2 regions of the Leminorella richardii genome follow, and region 1 is predicted to be linked to the other one. Evidence: predicted binding sites of a transcription regulator. Region 1 holds the regulator's gene; the other holds the start of a gene.
The links. The regulator PhoB, encoded in region 1, activates phosphate uptake and scavenging genes when phosphate is short. The targets are predictions, from matches to a motif close to CTGTCATAAAACTGNCNNAT.
Positions count from the first base shown of each region.

Region 2: acuI (acrylyl-CoA reductase (NADPH)) is a predicted target of PhoB. The motif match lies at 2,888-2,907, and genes of this name have one in related genera.

Region 1 covers NZ_LS483470.1:2,045,788-2,054,513, forward strand. Annotated here, with positions in the region: gene trpCF (bifunctional indole-3-glycerol-phosphate synthase TrpC/phosphoribosylanthranilate isomerase TrpF) at 1-672, shown strand, start outside; gene trpB (tryptophan synthase subunit beta) at 747-1,937, shown strand; gene trpA (tryptophan synthase subunit alpha) at 1,937-2,743, shown strand; gene phoR (phosphate regulon sensor histidine kinase PhoR) at 2,851-4,152, opposite strand; gene phoB (phosphate regulon transcriptional regulator PhoB) at 4,167-4,856, opposite strand; gene sbcD (exonuclease subunit SbcD) at 5,068-6,327, shown strand; gene DQM29_RS09445 (AAA family ATPase) at 6,324-8,726, shown strand, end outside.
Region 2 covers NZ_LS483470.1:3,132,919-3,141,644, reverse strand. Annotated here, with positions in the region: gene accC (acetyl-CoA carboxylase biotin carboxylase subunit) at 1-316, opposite strand, end outside; gene accB (acetyl-CoA carboxylase biotin carboxyl carrier protein) at 341-802, opposite strand; gene aroQ (type II 3-dehydroquinate dehydratase) at 844-1,287, opposite strand; gene acuI (acrylyl-CoA reductase (NADPH)) at 1,743-2,723, opposite strand; gene csrD (RNase E specificity factor CsrD) at 3,341-5,281, shown strand; gene mreB (rod shape-determining protein MreB) at 5,544-6,587, shown strand; gene mreC (rod shape-determining protein MreC) at 6,822-7,835, shown strand; gene mreD (rod shape-determining protein MreD) at 7,832-8,323, shown strand; partial or broken gene DQM29_RS14330 (Maf family protein) at 8,331-8,726, shown strand, end outside.

The DNA.
Region 1 (8,726 bases):
GCTAACGGCTTCCTTATCGGCAGCGCGCTGATGTCTGAACCCGATTTGGATCTGGCCGTTCGCCGTGTGATCCTCGGCGCCAATAAAGTTTGCGGCTTAACTCGCCCAGAAGATGCCGAAGCCGCTTATCGCGCCGGAGCCGTTTACGGTGGGCTGATCTTTGTAGGTAAATCTCCCCGCTACGTCGATCTGGCGCAGGCTAATAAAATCGTTCAGGCGGCGCCGCTACAGTGGGTTGGCGTATTCAGCAACGCTAAACAGGAGAGCGTCCTGCTGGCCGTTGAACGCCTGGGGCTCAGCGCCGTTCAGCTTCACGGCCAAGAGGACGATAATTATATCGCCCTGTTGCGCCAAAGCCTGCCTTCAGGCTGCCAAATTTGGCGCGCCAAAAGCGTCAGCGGCTCGCTTCCCTCTTTGGCCGCACCCCACGTTGACCGTATCTTGCTGGATAACGGTGCGGGCGGCACTGGGCAAACGTTCGACTGGGCACTGCTAGCCGACCTACCGCTAGACAACGTCATGCTAGCCGGAGGGCTCACCCCCGATAACGCAGCTAAAGCGGCCGCACTAGGCTGTAGAGGGCTGGATTTTAATTCTGGTGTAGAAAGCGCTCCGGGGGAAAAGAGCGGCGATCGGATCCACGCAGCGTTTTCTGCCCTGCGTCATTACTAAACGTATTTTATTGATAACCTAATAGATTATAACGATTCGAGACGTCCCTGATGTCGACAACAAAAGGATATAGCATGACATTACTTAACCCTTATTTCGGCGAATTTGGCGGCATGTACGTTCCGCAAATTCTTATGCCGGCGCTACAGCAGCTTGAAGACGCCTTTGTTAAAGCACAAAGCGATCCTGAGTTTCAGGCAGAGTTTCACGACCTGTTAACCAACTATGCCGGTCGCCCTACGCCGTTAACCCTGTGCCGTAACCTGACCGCAGGCACTAAAACCAAGCTGTATCTTAAACGAGAAGACCTGCTTCACGGCGGCGCGCACAAGACAAACCAAGTGCTCGGACAGGCTTTGTTGGCTAAAAGAATGGGCAAAACGGAGATTATCGCAGAAACCGGTGCCGGCCAGCACGGCGTTGCCGCCGCACTTGCCAGCGCGCTACTCGGCCTGAAGTGCCGAGTATATATGGGTGCTAAAGACGTTCAGCGTCAGTCCCCTAACGTCTTCAGAATGCGTTTGATGGGCGCGGAAGTGATCCCTGTGCACAGCGGTTCTTCCACGCTGAAAGACGCCTGTAATGAGGCGCTGAGAGACTGGTCTGCCAACTATGATAAAGCACACTACCTGCTCGGTACCGCTGCGGGGCCGCATCCGTTTCCAACTATTGTCCGCGAGTTCCAGCGCATGATTGGCGAAGAAACCAAAGCGCAGATGAAAGAAAAAGAAGACTGCCTGCCCGATGCGGTGCTGGCCTGTATCGGCGGCGGCTCTAACGCTATCGGCATGTTCGCTGACTTTATCGACGAACCGAGCGTTAGGCTTATTGGCGTAGAGCCTGCCGGACTCGGTATTGAATCTGGGCAGCACGGCGCACCGCTGAAACACGGCCGCGTCGGCATCTACTTCGGCATGAAGTCACCGATGATGCAGACCGAAGAAGGTCAAATCGAAGAGTCTTACTCTATCTCTGCCGGGTTGGACTTTCCGTCCGTTGGGCCTCAGCACGCCTATCTGAACAGCATTGGGCGCGCAGAGTACGTTTCCATTACCGATGACGAAGCGCTCGACGCGTTCAAACAGCTTTCACGTCATGAAGGCATTATTCCCGCGCTGGAATCCTCCCACGCGCTGGCCTACGCGCTAAAAATGATTGCAGCAGAGCCTGAAAAAGAGCAAATCCTGGTGGTCAACCTGTCCGGCCGGGGAGATAAAGACATATTTACCGTTCACGACATTTTAAAAGCGCGGGGAGAAATCTGATGGAACGCTATCAACAACTGTTTAGTCAGCTGAAAAGCAAAGGAGAAGGCGCTTTTGTTCCCTTCGTCACGCTGGGCGATCCCTCCCCAGAGCTGTCGCTAAAAATTATCGACACACTGATCGAAGCAGGTGCCGACGCTCTAGAGCTTGGCATCCCGTTCTCCGACCCGCTGGCAGACGGCCCGACGATTCAGAGCGCGACGCTGCGCGCCTTTGCCTCTGGAGTGACGCCGTCACTTTGCTTTGACCTGCTGGCGCAGATCCGTGCACGCCATCCTGATATTCCTATTGGCCTGCTGATGTACGCCAATCTGGTGTTTACCCGCGGCATTGACGCCTTCTACGCGCGCTGTGCTGAGGTTGGCGTTGACTCAGTGTTAGTGGCCGACGTGCCGTTCGAAGAGTCTGAACCGTTTCGAACCGCTGCAATGTGTCACGGCATCGCGCCGATCTTTATCTGCCCTCCTAACGCCAGCGATGAATTGCTGCGTCAAATCGCTACACACGGGCGAGGCTACACTTATCTGCTTTCCCGTGCTGGGGTAACAGGTGCAGAAAACAAAGCCCATCAGCCCCTTGAACACCTGATTCAGGCTTTAAACGAATACCATGCCGCACCGGCGATTCAAGGCTTTGGTATCTCTGAAGCCGCTCAGGTCAAAGCGGCACTCGACAGCGGCGCTGCGGGGGCAATATCCGGCTCGGCCATTGTCAAAATCATTGAAGAGTACCACTCTCAGCCGGATGAGATGCTGCGCAGACTGGCTGACTTTGTCGCTCGACTGAAGGCAGCGACAAAAAAGTAATGAGTGCATAAGCTATATAAGTGCATACAGAAACGGGCGCATCAGCGCCCGTTCTTTCTTCTTTCTTCTTTCTTCATCCCTATACTTCTACGCCGTTCTATACATCTCTACGCCTTCTCTTGCACACTCACGACCGCAGCAGTAGGTATCACGAAGCTAAACTCACTGCCTTTACCGAGCTGGCTTTCGATTTCCAGTCGAGAGTCGTGGTGGTTAAGTGCGTGTTTTACAATAGCCAGTCCTAGGCCGCTACCGCCAGTCTGCCGAGAACGGGAAGCATCCACGCGGTAAAACCGCTCTGTTAAGTGAGAGATATGCTGTGGTTCAATGCCTGGCCCGCTGTCTTTCACGCTAAACCGTGCGCCTTTTGGCGTCAGCAGCCAGTCAACCTGAATCGCAGTGCCTTCCGGCGTGTGGTTTACCGCGTTATACACTAGGTTAGACATAGCGCTATAGAGCTGTTCCTGATTGCCATAAACACAGAGCCCCGGAGCAATATTAAAGCGAAACGACTGTCGACCTGCGCTTAACACTTCGGCCTCGCGCGCCAGCGTCTCCAGCATGGCCGGCACGTTGATCTTTTCCTTAGAGACACCGCGCGGCGCGGCTTCAATTCGAGACAGGGTCAGCAGTTGATTAACCAGAAGATCCATTCGCTCTGACTGCCCTTTCATGCTGGCCACCGCGCGCTGGCGAATTTCAGGACGCGTGTCCTCATCGTCCAGCATTTCTAAATATCCTCGAAGGACAGTCAGCGGCGTTTTCAGCTCATGGCTGGCGTTAGTAAAGAACTTCCGTCTAACTTCTTCCAACTGCCTCACCTGTGAAACGTCACGGGCGGAAATCAACATCTGCCCTTCGTCATAAGGCACAATGCGAAATTCAATGTAGCTACCGTTGTTAAATTGAAGCGTTAACGGCTGGTCAAACTGCCGTTGATTAACAAAGTCAGTAAACTGCGGATAGCGAATTAAATTGAGAATATGCTGACCGTTATCCTCCGGCCAGCGAAAGCCCAGTATGCTTTGCGCCAGACGGTTACACCAAAAAATATGCCCGCTCTCGGTGCTGAGGATAACCGCATCCGGCAGAGACTCCGCACCGCTGCGAAAGCGCTTAATGAGCGACGTCAGCTCTCGTCGACGCTGTCGATTTCGATGCTGCATTTGATAAAGCCCGTAAAACAGCGGTTCCCAGCTGCCTCTGCCGGACGGCGGCATAATGCTGCGATCCAACCACAGCCAGTGGGAAAGCTTCAGCAAATTATAAAAATGCCAGCAAAGAGCAAGGCTGACGGAAATCAGCAACAGCAGCGTCAAGTGACCAAAAAAAATGCTGAGTAACAGCGCAGGAAGGCAGAAAAGAAACAGCTCTACGATGATTTTTTTCCACGACAGGCGTTCTAGCACAGGCGGTGTCCTAATTAAAAGCGCGTTGAAAAACGATAGCCAGAGCCGCGAACGGTTTGCAGCATTTTGTCGTAGCCGCCGCTTTCCAGCGTTTTACGCAGCCGCCGGATAAACACGTCCACGGTTCTGTCCTCGACGTAAACATTAGTGCCCCACACGTGATTTAGCAGCTGTTCGCGACTATAAACTCGCTCAGGGTGGCTCATAAAAAAGTGGAGCAGTTTATATTCGGTGGGTCCCATATCGAGCGGAACTTCATCTACCATAACTCGATGGGAGGACGGATCGAGTACCAGTCCGTTAAACGCCAGCGGTTCATGCTCTGTCACCGGGGACGTTCTTCTCATGACGGCCTTGATGCGGGCAATCAACTCTTTAGGTGAAAACGGCTTAGTGACATAGTCGTCAGCGCCGGACTCCAGCCCCTGAACGCGGTCGTCCTCTTCCACTCGGGCGGTTAACATAATGATGGGGATACTGCGCGTTAGTGCTTCTCGCTTCATTGCCTTAATCAGCTGTATTCCCGAGCCTCCGGGCAGCATCCAGTCAAGAAGCACCAGATCGGGAAACGGCTCTTTTAGCTGAGCCTGTGCACTGGCTAAATCAGCGGCTTCAACCGTCTGGTAATCGTGCTGTTCCAGCACGAGAGAAATCATTTCCCTGATTGGCGCTTCGTCCTCTACAACCAGTATGCGTTTCATCATAGGGCGTTGTGCTCTTTCGCTGTTCGCTGTCATAAGCACCGTGCGGCGCTCAGGTTCATCATTGCACATCAGTATGATACAGATATATGACAGTTTTATGACGTTAACAACCGCCAGCGTCAGAATTCACCTGAAATAAGTGAAAAAGACCGCCATTTAACCCTTGGCTGCGTATAATGGCGCAGCAACGTGACTGATACTGAGAGGATTCATGCGCATTATTCACACGTCTGACTGGCATTTAGGGCAGTACTTCTTTACGAAAAGCCGAGCCGCAGAACATGAAGCCTTCTTAGACTGGCTGATTGAACGCGTTCTTATCCACTCTGTCGACGCCATTATCGTTGCCGGAGACGTGTTCGATACCGCATCGCCCCCCAGCTACGCCCGTGAACTTTATAATCAGTTTATCGTCAAACTTCAGCCTACAGGCTGTCGTCTGGTGGTGCTGGGTGGGAATCACGACGCCGTCGCCGTGCTTAACGAATCCCGATCGCTGCTGGCCTGCCTCAACGTTGACGTTATTGCTGGCGTAGCGGAAGATCCATCTCAGTCACTTTTAGTTCTCACTAACAGTGCCGATGAACCTTCCGCTCTACTGTGTGCCGTTCCGTTTATTCGTCAGCGTGACATTGTCACTAGTCAAGCCGGGCAGTCTGCGGAAGAAAAACAGCAGGGAATGCGTGCAGCAATTGCAGCCTACTATCAGCACCTCTACGAGCTAGCGCTAGAAAAAAGAGAGGCAATCGGCCGCCCTTTACCCATTATTCTCACTGGCCACTTAACGACGGTTGGCGCATCAACGTCGGATTCCGTCAGGGAGATCTATATCGGTACCCTTGATGCCTTTCCCGCACAGGATTTCCCCCCTGCTGACTATATTGCTCTGGGCCACATTCACCGACCGCAAAAGGTGGCGAACAGCGAGTATATTCGCTATTCGGGATCTCCGATCCCCCTTAGCTTCGACGAAGCTGGTCAGGAAAAAAGCGTCGTTTTGGTGGAGTTTACGCCCAACGAGTCGACCAGCATCGAGCTGCTGCCCGTTCCGGAATTTCAGCCGATGCGCTTAATCAGTGGTGATATCGATACCGTACTCAATCAGCTATCATCATTCGACTCTCATCGTGAAGAGCTGCCTACCTGGCTGGACATTGAGGTCGATACCGCCCTTTACCTAAGCGATCTGCAAAAGCGCATTCAGCTAATGGCTGACACTCTGCCAGTCGATGTACTACTGCTGCGGCGCAGTAAGTCGATGGCTCACCGCCATTTGGTGCGGCAGGAAAAAGAAACGCTGTCTGAGCTGACGGCAAGTGACGTTTTCGAGCGCAGGCTGGCGCAGGAACAGGCACAGTCTCCCGATGAAAACGCTGCGCTGCGCTATCCTCGGTTGAGGGAGATGTTTAACGGTATTCTAGAAGACGTCAGGCTCGAACGCGAACAGCGCGCCAAGGAGGAGATCAAGTGAAAATTCTCAGCCTGCGCCTCAAAAATATTAATTCCCTCAAGGGCGAGTGGAAAATCGACTTTACCCGCCCGCCCTTTTGCGACAACGCGCTGTTTGCCATTACGGGCCCAACCGGCGCAGGTAAAACCACCCTGCTGGACGCTATTTGTCTAGCTCTTTACCACAAAACGCCTCGGCTTACCGTTAGCCCAACGCAAAACGATTTGATGACAAACTACACGGCCGAGTCGCTGGCCGAAGTCGAATTCGACGTTCAGGGCGTTGGCTATCGCGCATTTTGGAGCCAGCGTCGAGCCAAAGGCCTAGCTGACGGCAACCTGCAGGCACCCAAAGTAGAGCTGGCCTACCTGAGCGACGGAAAAATCATTACTGATAAAGTTCGCGACAAGATTGACGCTATCGCGCAAATCACTGGTCTTGATTTTGGTCGCTTCACGAAGTCCATGATGCTCTCTCAGGGAGAGTTCGCCGCCTTTCTGAATGCTGAACCCAACGAACGAGCCGAGCTTTTAGAAGAGCTCACCGGTACAGAGATATATGGGCAGATATCCGAGCGGGTCTTTCTTCGCCATAAAGAAGCCAAAAGCGAGCTGGATACGCTGTACGCGCGATTTGACGGCGTTCGCACGCTGAATGACGACGAACTAAGCCAGCTACACCAGCAGGAACAGCACCTGCGCCATCAGGAAAAAACGCTAAGCCAAGATATCCAGCGCCTAACTAACGACACTCAATGGCTAGCTCAACACGATGACAACCAGCAGCAGTTAACCTCAGCACAGCAGCGGCTTACTGCCGCTCAAGAGGCACTCCGGCATCACACAGCAGAGCTAACCCGGCTACAGCACAGCGAGCCAGCAGAAAAGCTGATGCCGCTTTATCGTGAACGCCAGCGGCTTCGCGATGAAACCCTTACACTCACTCATAGTGTGGCTCAGCTGAAAACAGAAGCCGCCAGTCTTCACCAAGTCGCTGAGCAGAGCCAGCAGGCCTATGAACAAGAAGAAAAGGCGCTGGCTACCCTTCTTGCTGACCATGAGCAAACCCGGGCACTGATTGATGAGAGGGTTACTCCACTTGATCTGCGTATCTCAACTCGACGCCAAGAGCTAGAACAGTGGACGGCTCAAAAGACAGATTTAACTGTTCAGCATCAAAATGCCGTTTCCGCCCATGGGGCATTGATCTCGCGATGTGCGACCGTAGAGCAGCGGCAGCGCGAGCTGAACGACTACTTTACCCAATACAGCACCTACGCCCAGTGGGGTGAAAATCTCCCTCTCTGGCAAAGCCAGCTAGAAGATTTGGCTCAGCAGAGCGCCGAACAGGATCGACTCCATCAGGATATTCACCAACGCCGCCAAGAGCTGGCTACCGTAGAGCAATCCCTGACTCAGGCGGCAGAGGAGCAGCACCTTGAACAAGAACGCCTCATTGCTCAGCAGAGCGCCCTTGAAAGCCTACAGCAGCAGTATCAGGCCTTAACGCTTGATGACGACCTGCCCTCACTTCGACAACAGCGACTCGCTTTAGCCAGCGCGCGAGAAAAGGTTCGCGAGCTATCCCAGCTACAGCTTCGACATTCGGAAACACAGGCAAGACGCATCAGCCTTTGTGAGCGAAAGGCCCAGTTAGCAGCCAGTATCGAACAGCAAAGGGCTCAGCAGCAAACCTGTCAGCGAGCCCTTGACGATAAACAGGCTCATCTGGCAGATCTCGATACCCTTCACCAGCAGGAAAGCCTGCTGGCTCGCTTCGCTCAGGAGAGAGCCCAGCTTCAGTCTGGGAGCCCTTGCCCCCTTTGTGGCGCAACGGAACATCCTCTTGGTGCAGAAAGCGATCCGCTCGTTCACAGCAACAGCACAGAGCGGCTCGCCGTATTAAAAGCAGAAGTACAGCAGTTACATGACGACGCTATCCGCTTAATCAGCCAGATCCACGCGCAGGAAGAAGAGGCTCAAAGGCTACATGTTGAAACCGCCTCTCTGGACAGCCTTCTTGCCGATCTCCAGAACCAGTGGCTCACCCTCAGCCAAGAGTCAGAGGCAGCATTCAGCATTGATGATGAGCACGGCCTGATTGAAAGCCTTAACACACTACAACAGCGCGAACAGCTCCTCGATGAGCGCCTTCAGGCGCTGGAGCGGGGAGAAAAGGCGCTTCAACAGCACCAGTCACTGTTAAGCCAGCAAACTGCCAGCCTGAAAGAGGCTCAGCTGCGTGTAACGCTGCTGACGCAGGACGTTGCCCACAGCAAACAGCAGTGCCAGCAGTCGGAAGATCTATTCAAAGCATTAGAACACACCTACCAGCATCGACTGACACAGCTCCGCCAGCAGCTGGAAACATTTACACTGTCCCTGCCTTCTGCCGAAAATGCGACCTCATGGCTTACATTA
Region 2 (8,726 bases), 1.1 Mb from region 1:
CGATAAAGATAAAGCCGGAACGCTCAACCTGCTCGGCAAAGTCAGCGTTTTCTGACAAAAAGCCGTAGCCGGGGTGGATCGCGTCGGCACCGGTAATTTCTGCCGCTGCAATCAGCGCCGGAATGTTCAGGTAGCTCTTGGTTGACTGAGCCGGGCCGATGCAGACGGTTTCGTCTGCCAGCAGCACGTGCTTTAAATCGCGGTCAGCGCTGGAGTGAACCGCAACGGTTTTAATACCCAGCTCTTTACAGGCGCGCAGAATACGCAGCGCGATCTCGCCGCGGTTTGCGATGACAACTTTCTCAATCTTGCCCATTTTTTTAGACATAAGCTCGCCTCGTTACTCAATGATGACGAGCGGCTCGTCAAACTCCACCGGTTGCCCGCTTTCCAGCAGGATGGCCTTAACGACGCCCGCTTTGTCGGCCTCGATTTGGTTCATCATCTTCATGGCTTCAACGATGCACAGCGTATCGCCAACGGCCACAGTCTGGCCGACTTCGATGAAGGCCTTAGCGTCTGGGCTCGGGGTACGGTAGAAGGTGCCAACCATTGGTGAGCGAACAACGTGACCGCTGATTGCGGCAGGCGCGGCTTCAGCAGGCGCAGCGGCGGCAGGTGCCGCTGCTTGAGCGACGGGTGCAGGCTGAGGAATCGCGTACTGTTGAATAGGGGCGGCGTAGCTGCCCGCAACGGGGCCGCGGCTGATGCGAACAGACTCTTCGCCTTCAGAGATTTCCAGCTCATTAATGCCAGATTCTTCAACCAGTTCGATCAGCTTTTTAATCTTACGAATATCCATAGGTATGATTCCGTATTCTCTCGTGTGTAAATGGGAAAACGTTATTGCAAGCGACGAACAGCCGCCTGCAGGGCAAAGTCGTAGCCGTCAGCGCCGAGACCACAAATGACGCCCACCGCAATATCGGAAAGATAAGAGTGGTGTCGGAAAGGCTCTCGAGCGTGAACGTTAGACAGGTGAATTTCGATAAACGGGATACTGACGGCCAGCAGCGCATCGCGCAGGGCTACGCTGGTATGAGTAAACGCGGCCGGATTGATAAGAATAAAATCCACCGCGCCGCGTGCCTGATGCACGGCGTCAATCAGAGCGTGTTCGGCGTTGGATTGAAAGTGAGAAAAATCGACGCCCAAGCGTTCAGCTTCACCCGCTAGGCGATTGACAATATCAGTCAGCGTCGTATGCCCATATTTTTCGGGCTCGCGCGTCCCCAGCAGATTAAGGTTGGGGCCGTTTAACAGCAAAATGTGCGCTTTTTTCGTCATTGTGCTGATATCTCCGGCAATAAGAAACTAATCGCTAAAAATAACCTGATGCGTATCAATTGTCACCTTTCTTATGTAGGAAATTGACGGTAGCGACAAAATTAAAGTGCGCCATTATAACGATATCGCCGAAATTAGCAGCCTTTTACTGGTCTTATCAGCGAAGATTTACGGTAAGGCCTCAGGTTCATACGGGGTAGTTGTGCCAACGGAAGATAAAAAGTGTTGTATTATCTATAGGTTAGCCAGATTGCCACGTTTCAGTGATAGCGTCCTTTGCCGTTAATTATTGTAGAATTTTACTCAATTGCCACTTAGAGCGTTGCTTTTAGAGGAAGTTCGCATTGGAGAAGGCGTGTTTCCGCTTTTGTGACTGTGCGCACTTTCGGTGCGAAAAGGCGAAATACCCTCTTTCAGCCGATGTTTGTACAGGCTGAAAGAGGCGGTGATGTGAATTAGCGGACGTTAACCAAGACCCGTCCGGTAATTTTCCCATCCATGAGGCTGTTAGCCGCTTTGACAACTTCATCCAGACCTATTTCGCTGGTGGCGCGCTGATAGAAGCTTTCCGGCAGAAGTTCACTCAGGCGTTGCCATGCCTTCAGGCGGCGATCCTGCGGCGTCATGACGGAGTCTACACCCTGTAGGCGAACGTTTCTCAGGATAAACGGCATCACGGTGGCGGGCAGTTGGAAGCCACCGGCAAGGCCACAGGCGGCTACGGTGCCGTTATAGTTCATTTGGGCGATCACTTTGGCCAAAATGCTGCCGCCGACGACGTCTACTGCGCCAGCCCAGCGCTGTTTTTCCAACGGCTTGGCGGGCTCTTCAAAGCTGTTACGTTCAAGAACCAGACCAGCGCCGAGAGAAAGCAGGTACTCGGCGTTGTGCACACGACCGCTGACGGCGGAAACCTGATAGCCCAACTGGTGCAGTAGCGCCACGGCAATGCTGCCGACGCCGCCGCTGGCACCGGTAACCAGCACTTCACCGCTCTGCGGCGTTACGCCACCGTCTTCCAGCGCCATAACGCACAGCATGGCGGTGAGCCCCGCAGTACCGATAATCATTGATTTACGCTGATCCAATCCTTTCGGAATAGGGATAAGCCAGTCACCGTTGACGCGAGCCTGCTGAGACAGGCCGCCCCAGTGCGTTTCTCCCACGCCAAAGCCCGTCAATAGGACGCTTTGACCTGGTTGAAAGCGGGGATCGTCGCTTGTGTGCACTGTACCGGAAAAGTCGATGCCCGGAATCATGGGGAAATCGCGGATGATTTTGCCTTTACCGGTAATAGCCAGTGCGTCTTTGTAGTTAATGCTGGACCAGTTGATATCGACGGTGACGTCTCCTGCTGGAAGCTGCTCAAGGGAAACCTCTTTTACTGTTCCCTGAGTCTGCCCGTCGTGCTGTTCGAGAATGAGTGCTTTAGCCATAAGTCTTACCTGATCGCGTTTATGGGTAGAATAATAGCGGCCCATCGCTTTTTGCGCGCCGTTGCCGGAACGTGTCAAATCCGATGGGTACAAAATGTATAAAAACCGTATCGGTACGGTTGCATTATTCGCTTTTGTCTCTGTGGACGCAATGCGTTATGCGGAAGTGTCGGTTTGTTGACGCGTCAAGCATACTTTGATTTGCTCCTTGGCGAGCTTATAAAGCTCAGGAAATGAGCTCTAGCTCAAACTTCACTTTCTGTTGTTGCGAATATGCGTTGCGAATATGCGTTGCGAATATGCGTTGTGAATACGCGTCGTGAAGTCATGAGAGCGATATACCTCACCTTTTCCTTTCTGATGCGTTTTTACCCGTGCAGATATGGCCTTTTTTACTCAAAAGGGTGAAGTGCGTCGGAAAATATGTCCTCAAAATGTATCTATAGGGTGTTGTGCCAACAAAAATAGAATTAACTGTTAAGATATATGAGGCGCAGGGAAGCGAAGGCTCATTTCCTGTCCGGTTTTCTTTTTATTGTCTGTGTTATGGCTTATGGGTGGACGCGAAGACGCGACACTGACGTTTATTTTTATGCAGTAGATAAATTGCTATGGGAATGAGATTTACCGCCAGACTGTCCGTTTTTATGTCCATACTGGTGTTTCTAACCGTATTACTGGCGCTGCTGACGAGTGTTCTGAGCGTTTATCTGGTCGGTGGAAACAAGATGGACAGCCACTGGCAGCCGCTAATAGAGACTGCAGATCGGGCGCTGACCAGCCAGTCCGAGGCTGTCTACAGCTACGGATTGCCGACAGTTATGTCGGCGACCGGCGCGAGCCGTCTAGCGATTACTGACGCGCAGGGAAAGGCGATTTACTCTCACCATATCGACGCTCATCTTAACTTCTGGCGTCATTTTCATACTGAAAGCAGTACTGACATAGAGTTAGACAACCATCCGGGATTTACGCTGCATATCACCTATGCGGACCCTATTTTAAGCACGCTGTTTTCTCTGCCGTTTTTCCTGTCCGTTATGGCTGTGGTTTCTCTTATTGTTGTCATTGTCTTTTTGTGGTTGCGGTGGCTTAAGCGTCAGTTCAAAGGGGTTGAGCTGCTGGAGGCGCGCGCGTGGCGTATTCTGTCCGGCGAGCGAGAAGACGCCATGGCTGTTGACGTTCGCGAGTGGCCCGTTCACGCCAGTGCGGCGATCGATCGCCTGCTGATGGAGCTGAAGAATATGGGCGAGGAGAGAGTCAGGGTCGATAAGCTGATTCGCTCTTTTGCCGCGCAGGACGCGCAAACTGGTCTGAATAACCGGCTATTTTTTGACAATCAGCTGGCAACCCAGTTGGAAGAGCCCGGCGCCCACGGCGTAGTGATGATTGTGCGCCTGCCGGAGCTGGAGTTACTGGTGGAGGAGTACGGTAACGCGGTGGTTGACGATCTGCTGTACATGCTGGTCAACATGCTGTCTACCTTTATTATGCGCCATCCCGCAGCGCTGCTGGCGCGCTATTTCAGTAACGACTTTAGCGTTATTTTACCCCATCGCTCTCTGAAAGATGCTGACGGTATTGCCGCCCAGTTAGTTAGCGCCATTGATAGCCTGCCGCTGCCTCCAAATGTCGAGAAAGACAGCCTGATCCACATTGGCGTTTGCGGCTATCAGGGAGGGCAGTCGCCGGAACAGATTATGGACAATGCTGAACATGCCGCGAGGGCTGCTGTACTGCAAGGAGGCAACAGCTGGTTTATTTATGAAAATCAGACTGCGCCTCTGGTTAGAGGCAGCGTTTGCTGGCGTACTCTGCTAGAGCAAACTCTATCCCGCGGCGGGCCAAATATTTACTACAAGCCAGCGGTGACAGTAGATAATGTACTGAGCCATCGGGAAATGCTGTTGCGCATCAAAGACGGTGATGACGAGCTTCAACCCGCCGAGTTTATGCCGCTGATTCAACAATTTGGTATGGCAGAAAGGTTCGACCGAATGGTACTGAGTAAAACTTTGCCGCTGTTGGACTGCTGGCCAGAAGATACCATTGCGGTTTCGATCACTGTCGACTCGCTGCTAAAACACTCCTTCCAGATTTGGCTGCGCGATCATCTGCTGGAAAGAGAAAAATCGGCGCGAAAGCGAATTATATTTGAACTTGCAGAGGCAGACGTTTGTCAATATAGCGACCGACTGCGGCCGGTTATTCGACTGCTGCATGGATTAGGATGCCGTCTGGGCGTTGTTCAGGCGGGCTTAACCGTGGTGAGTAGTTCGATGTACGTGAAGTCTATACCTGTGGAGGTGATTAAGCTCCACCCTGGGCTGGTGCGTAATATTGACAAACGTCCTGAGAATCAGCTGTTTGTCGATAACCTGATGGCCGCCTGTGAGGGGACATCCGTGGTGGTGATGGCCGCTAGCGTGAGAACGCGCGCCGAGTGGGAAACTCTGCTTTCTCGCGGCGTAGTTGGCGGGCAGGGTGAGTTTTTTGCTTCGCCTAAGCCGATACCCTACTTCAAAGAAAAAAATAGTCGACAAAATCGTCAATTTTAACTCTGAAATGTGTGCGGTTTTCACGTAGAATAGAGCGCCTTGCTTATTCCTGTTTGGTTCGAGGCCGTTCTGTCCTTTGCATCGGCCAATTTGTCAGGTTAAAAAGTTTAAAAAACGCTTGCCGCATTAGGCGGCAGGCGAATTGAGTTCACGCGAAATGCCCGAAAGGCGCGCACGCTGATGCGCCCTGTTGCCTTTTTCGCGTGGTTGGTAAAGTAGGCGGATTCACAGTTCGTCTCAGCTTGCAGGATTACTCTCAAGTATGTTTAAGAAATTTCGCGGCATGTTTTCCAATGACCTGTCTATCGACTTGGGCACGGCAAACACCCTTATTTATGTAAAAGGGCAGGGCATCGTACTGAATGAGCCCTCCGTTGTTGCCATTCGTCAGGATCGTGTCGGTACGCAAAAGAGCGTCGCGGCAGTAGGTCATGAAGCCAAGCAGATGCTGGGGCGTACGCCGGGCAATATCTCTGCTATTCGCCCCATGAAGGACGGCGTGATCGCCGACTTCTTCGTTACGGAAAAGATGCTTCAGCACTTTATTCGTCAGGTTCACAGCAACAGTATTCTTCGCCCAAGCCCGCGCGTGCTGGTTTGTGTGCCGGTTGGCGCAACACAGGTTGAACGTCGTGCAATTCGCGAATCCGCTCAGGGAGCAGGCGCTCGTGAAGTGTATCTGATTGAAGAGCCAATGGCAGCGGCGATTGGCGCTGGCCTACCCGTGTCTGAAGCAACCGGTTCAATGGTTGTCGACATCGGCGGCGGTACGACCGAAGTGGCGGTTATTTCTCTTAACGGCGTGGTTTACTCCTCTTCCGTGCGCATCGGCGGCGACCGTTTTGATGAAGCTATCATCAACTATGTGCGCCGTAACTACGGCTCACTGATCGGTGAAGCCACCGCAGAGCGCATTAAGCATGAAATCGGCTCTGCCTATCCGGGTGACGAAGTCCGCGAAATCGAAGTTCGCGGGCGTAACCTAGCAGAGGGTGTACCGCGCGGCTTTACCCTGAACTCAAACGAGATTCTGGAAGCGCTGCAGGAGCCGCTGGCGGGCATCGTTAGTGCGGTAATGGTGGCGCTGGAACAGTGTCCTCCAGAACTGGCATCAGACATTTCTGAGCGCGGTATGGTATTGACCGGCGGCGGTGCGCTGCTGCGCAATCTTGACCGCCTGCTGATGGAAGAAACCGGTATTCCGGTCGTTGTCGGCGAAGACCCGCTTACCTGCGTAGCGCGCGGTGGCGGTAAGGCGTTGGAAATGATCGATATGCACGGCGGCGATCTGTTCAGCGAAGACTGATTTCTATCGCGTTCTATGACAGTGAAAGCGTCTCGCTTTGTCTATAGCATCACTCAGGTCCCGTTAAGGCTGCCTGAGTGATGGCGTATCTGACCGACCATTGGGTTTTGCCGTTTATTCAACCCGTCGGGCTGAAAGGGCGCTTTCTCTGCTTTCTAAAGAAAGTGAGAGTCAGATTGTCCCTGCCAAAGGTGCGTAAGCTTCCTTCCTGTCGACAAGGATAATGCCAACGATATGAAGCCTATTTTCAGCAGAGGGCCATCCTTACAGCTACGCCTTATTCTGGCCGTCGTCATGGCGATAAGCCTGATTATTGTTGATAGCAAGCTCAGCGTATTTTCTAAAGTGCGCAGCTATCTGGATACGGCCATTAGTCCCTTCTTTTTCGTGGCGAACGGCCCGCGAGACGTTCTTGACGGCGTTTCCGACACGCTTGCGTCAAGAGAAGATCTCCAGAAAGAGAACCAGCGCCTGCGGGAAGAGATGCTGTTAAAGAGCAGCGATCTGCTATTGCTCGGTCAGCTTCGGCAGGAAAACGAGCGTCTGCGCGAACTGCTGGGATCCCCGCTGCGCGGCGATGAACACAAGATGATTACTCAGGTGCTGTCTACGGAGTCCGATCCTTACAGCTATCAGGTCGTTATCGACAAAGGCTTTCAAGACGGTGTCTATGAAGGCCAGCCGGTGATCAATGATAAAGGGGTCGTCGGTCAGGTTGTAGCAGTAGCCCGCAATACTAGCCGCGTTTTACTCATCTGTGACACCTCTCACTCACTTCCCATTCAGGTGCTGCGTAACGATATTCGCGTTATTGCTATGGGGGCGGGCTGTACCGAAGATTTACAGCTTGAATACCTACCGCGAGATACCGACATTCGGGTTGGCGACGTTCTGGTGACGTCTGGCCTGGGCGGCCGGTTCCCTGAAGGCTATCCGGTAGCCGTTGTCTCTTCTGTAGCGATTGACGATCAGCGCGCCAGCACGGTGATTCAGGCGCACCCAACGGTGGCTTTGCAGCGTCTGCGTTACCTGCTACTGCTTTGGCCGACCGATCGCGATGGCGAAACGCCGCTCCCACCAGAAGAGGTCAGGCGCATTGCTAAAGAGCGGCTGCGCCAGATGATGCCGCAGGTATTACCGCCTGAGTCTGAACCGCCGACGCCACCGTCTAACGCGACACCGCCTACTGCCGTGCCGTCTCCTACACCAGCGCCGGCTCCAGTCCGCTCTAACCGAGGAGCGCGATGAATAACAGCTACCAGGGCTCGGGCCGCTGGATTATCTGGCTGTCCTTTATCGTGACGCTGATACTGCAAACCATGCCGTGGCCGGAAGAGCTTTACCTGTTTAGGCCTTCTTGGGTGATGCTGATTCTGGTGTATTGGGTGATGGCGCTGCCGCACCGCATTAACGTGGGCACCGCTTTTATTCTGGGGCTGCTTTGCGATCTCACTCTAGGCGCCACGCTTGGGGTGCGGGGATTAGCGCTAGGAATCGTTGCCTACGTGGTTGCCTTTCGCTGCCAGCAGCTTCGCAATCTGGCGCTTTGGCAGCAGGCGCTGGTCGTTGTGCTGCTGTCGCTGGTGATGGAGATTATCGTCTTCTGGGGCGAGTTTTCCGTTCATGACGTGGCCTTCAGGCCGGAAATACTGTGGAAAAGCCTGATCAACGGCCTGCTCTGGCCGTGGCTGTTTCTGCTAATGCGTAAACTACGTCGGCGCTTCGCCGTCAGATGAGGGCCGCATGACACCATCAATTTATCTTTCTTCCGCTTCCCCACGCCGTCGCGAGCTTCTGGGATGCTGAATGTTTCCTTTGAGCGCGTAAGCGTTGACGTCGAAGAGTGCCGCGAACCGGGGGAAACCCCGCTGGATTACGTTTGTCGTTTGGCTCAAAGTAAAGCTCAGGCTGGCGTAGCGGTAGCCGAGCAGGATCTCCCTGTACTGGGGGCGGACACCATCGTCGTTTTGGACGGTGAAGTGCTGGAAAAACCCCAAGACGCGCAGCATGCTGCCAAGATGCTTCGCTCTCTTTCACAGCGTCAGCACCGGGTGATGACGGCCATTGCGTTTGCAGATCGACAGCGCGTGATGTGCGACGTTGTCGTTACCGATGTGACATTCTGCCGCCTGAGTGAGC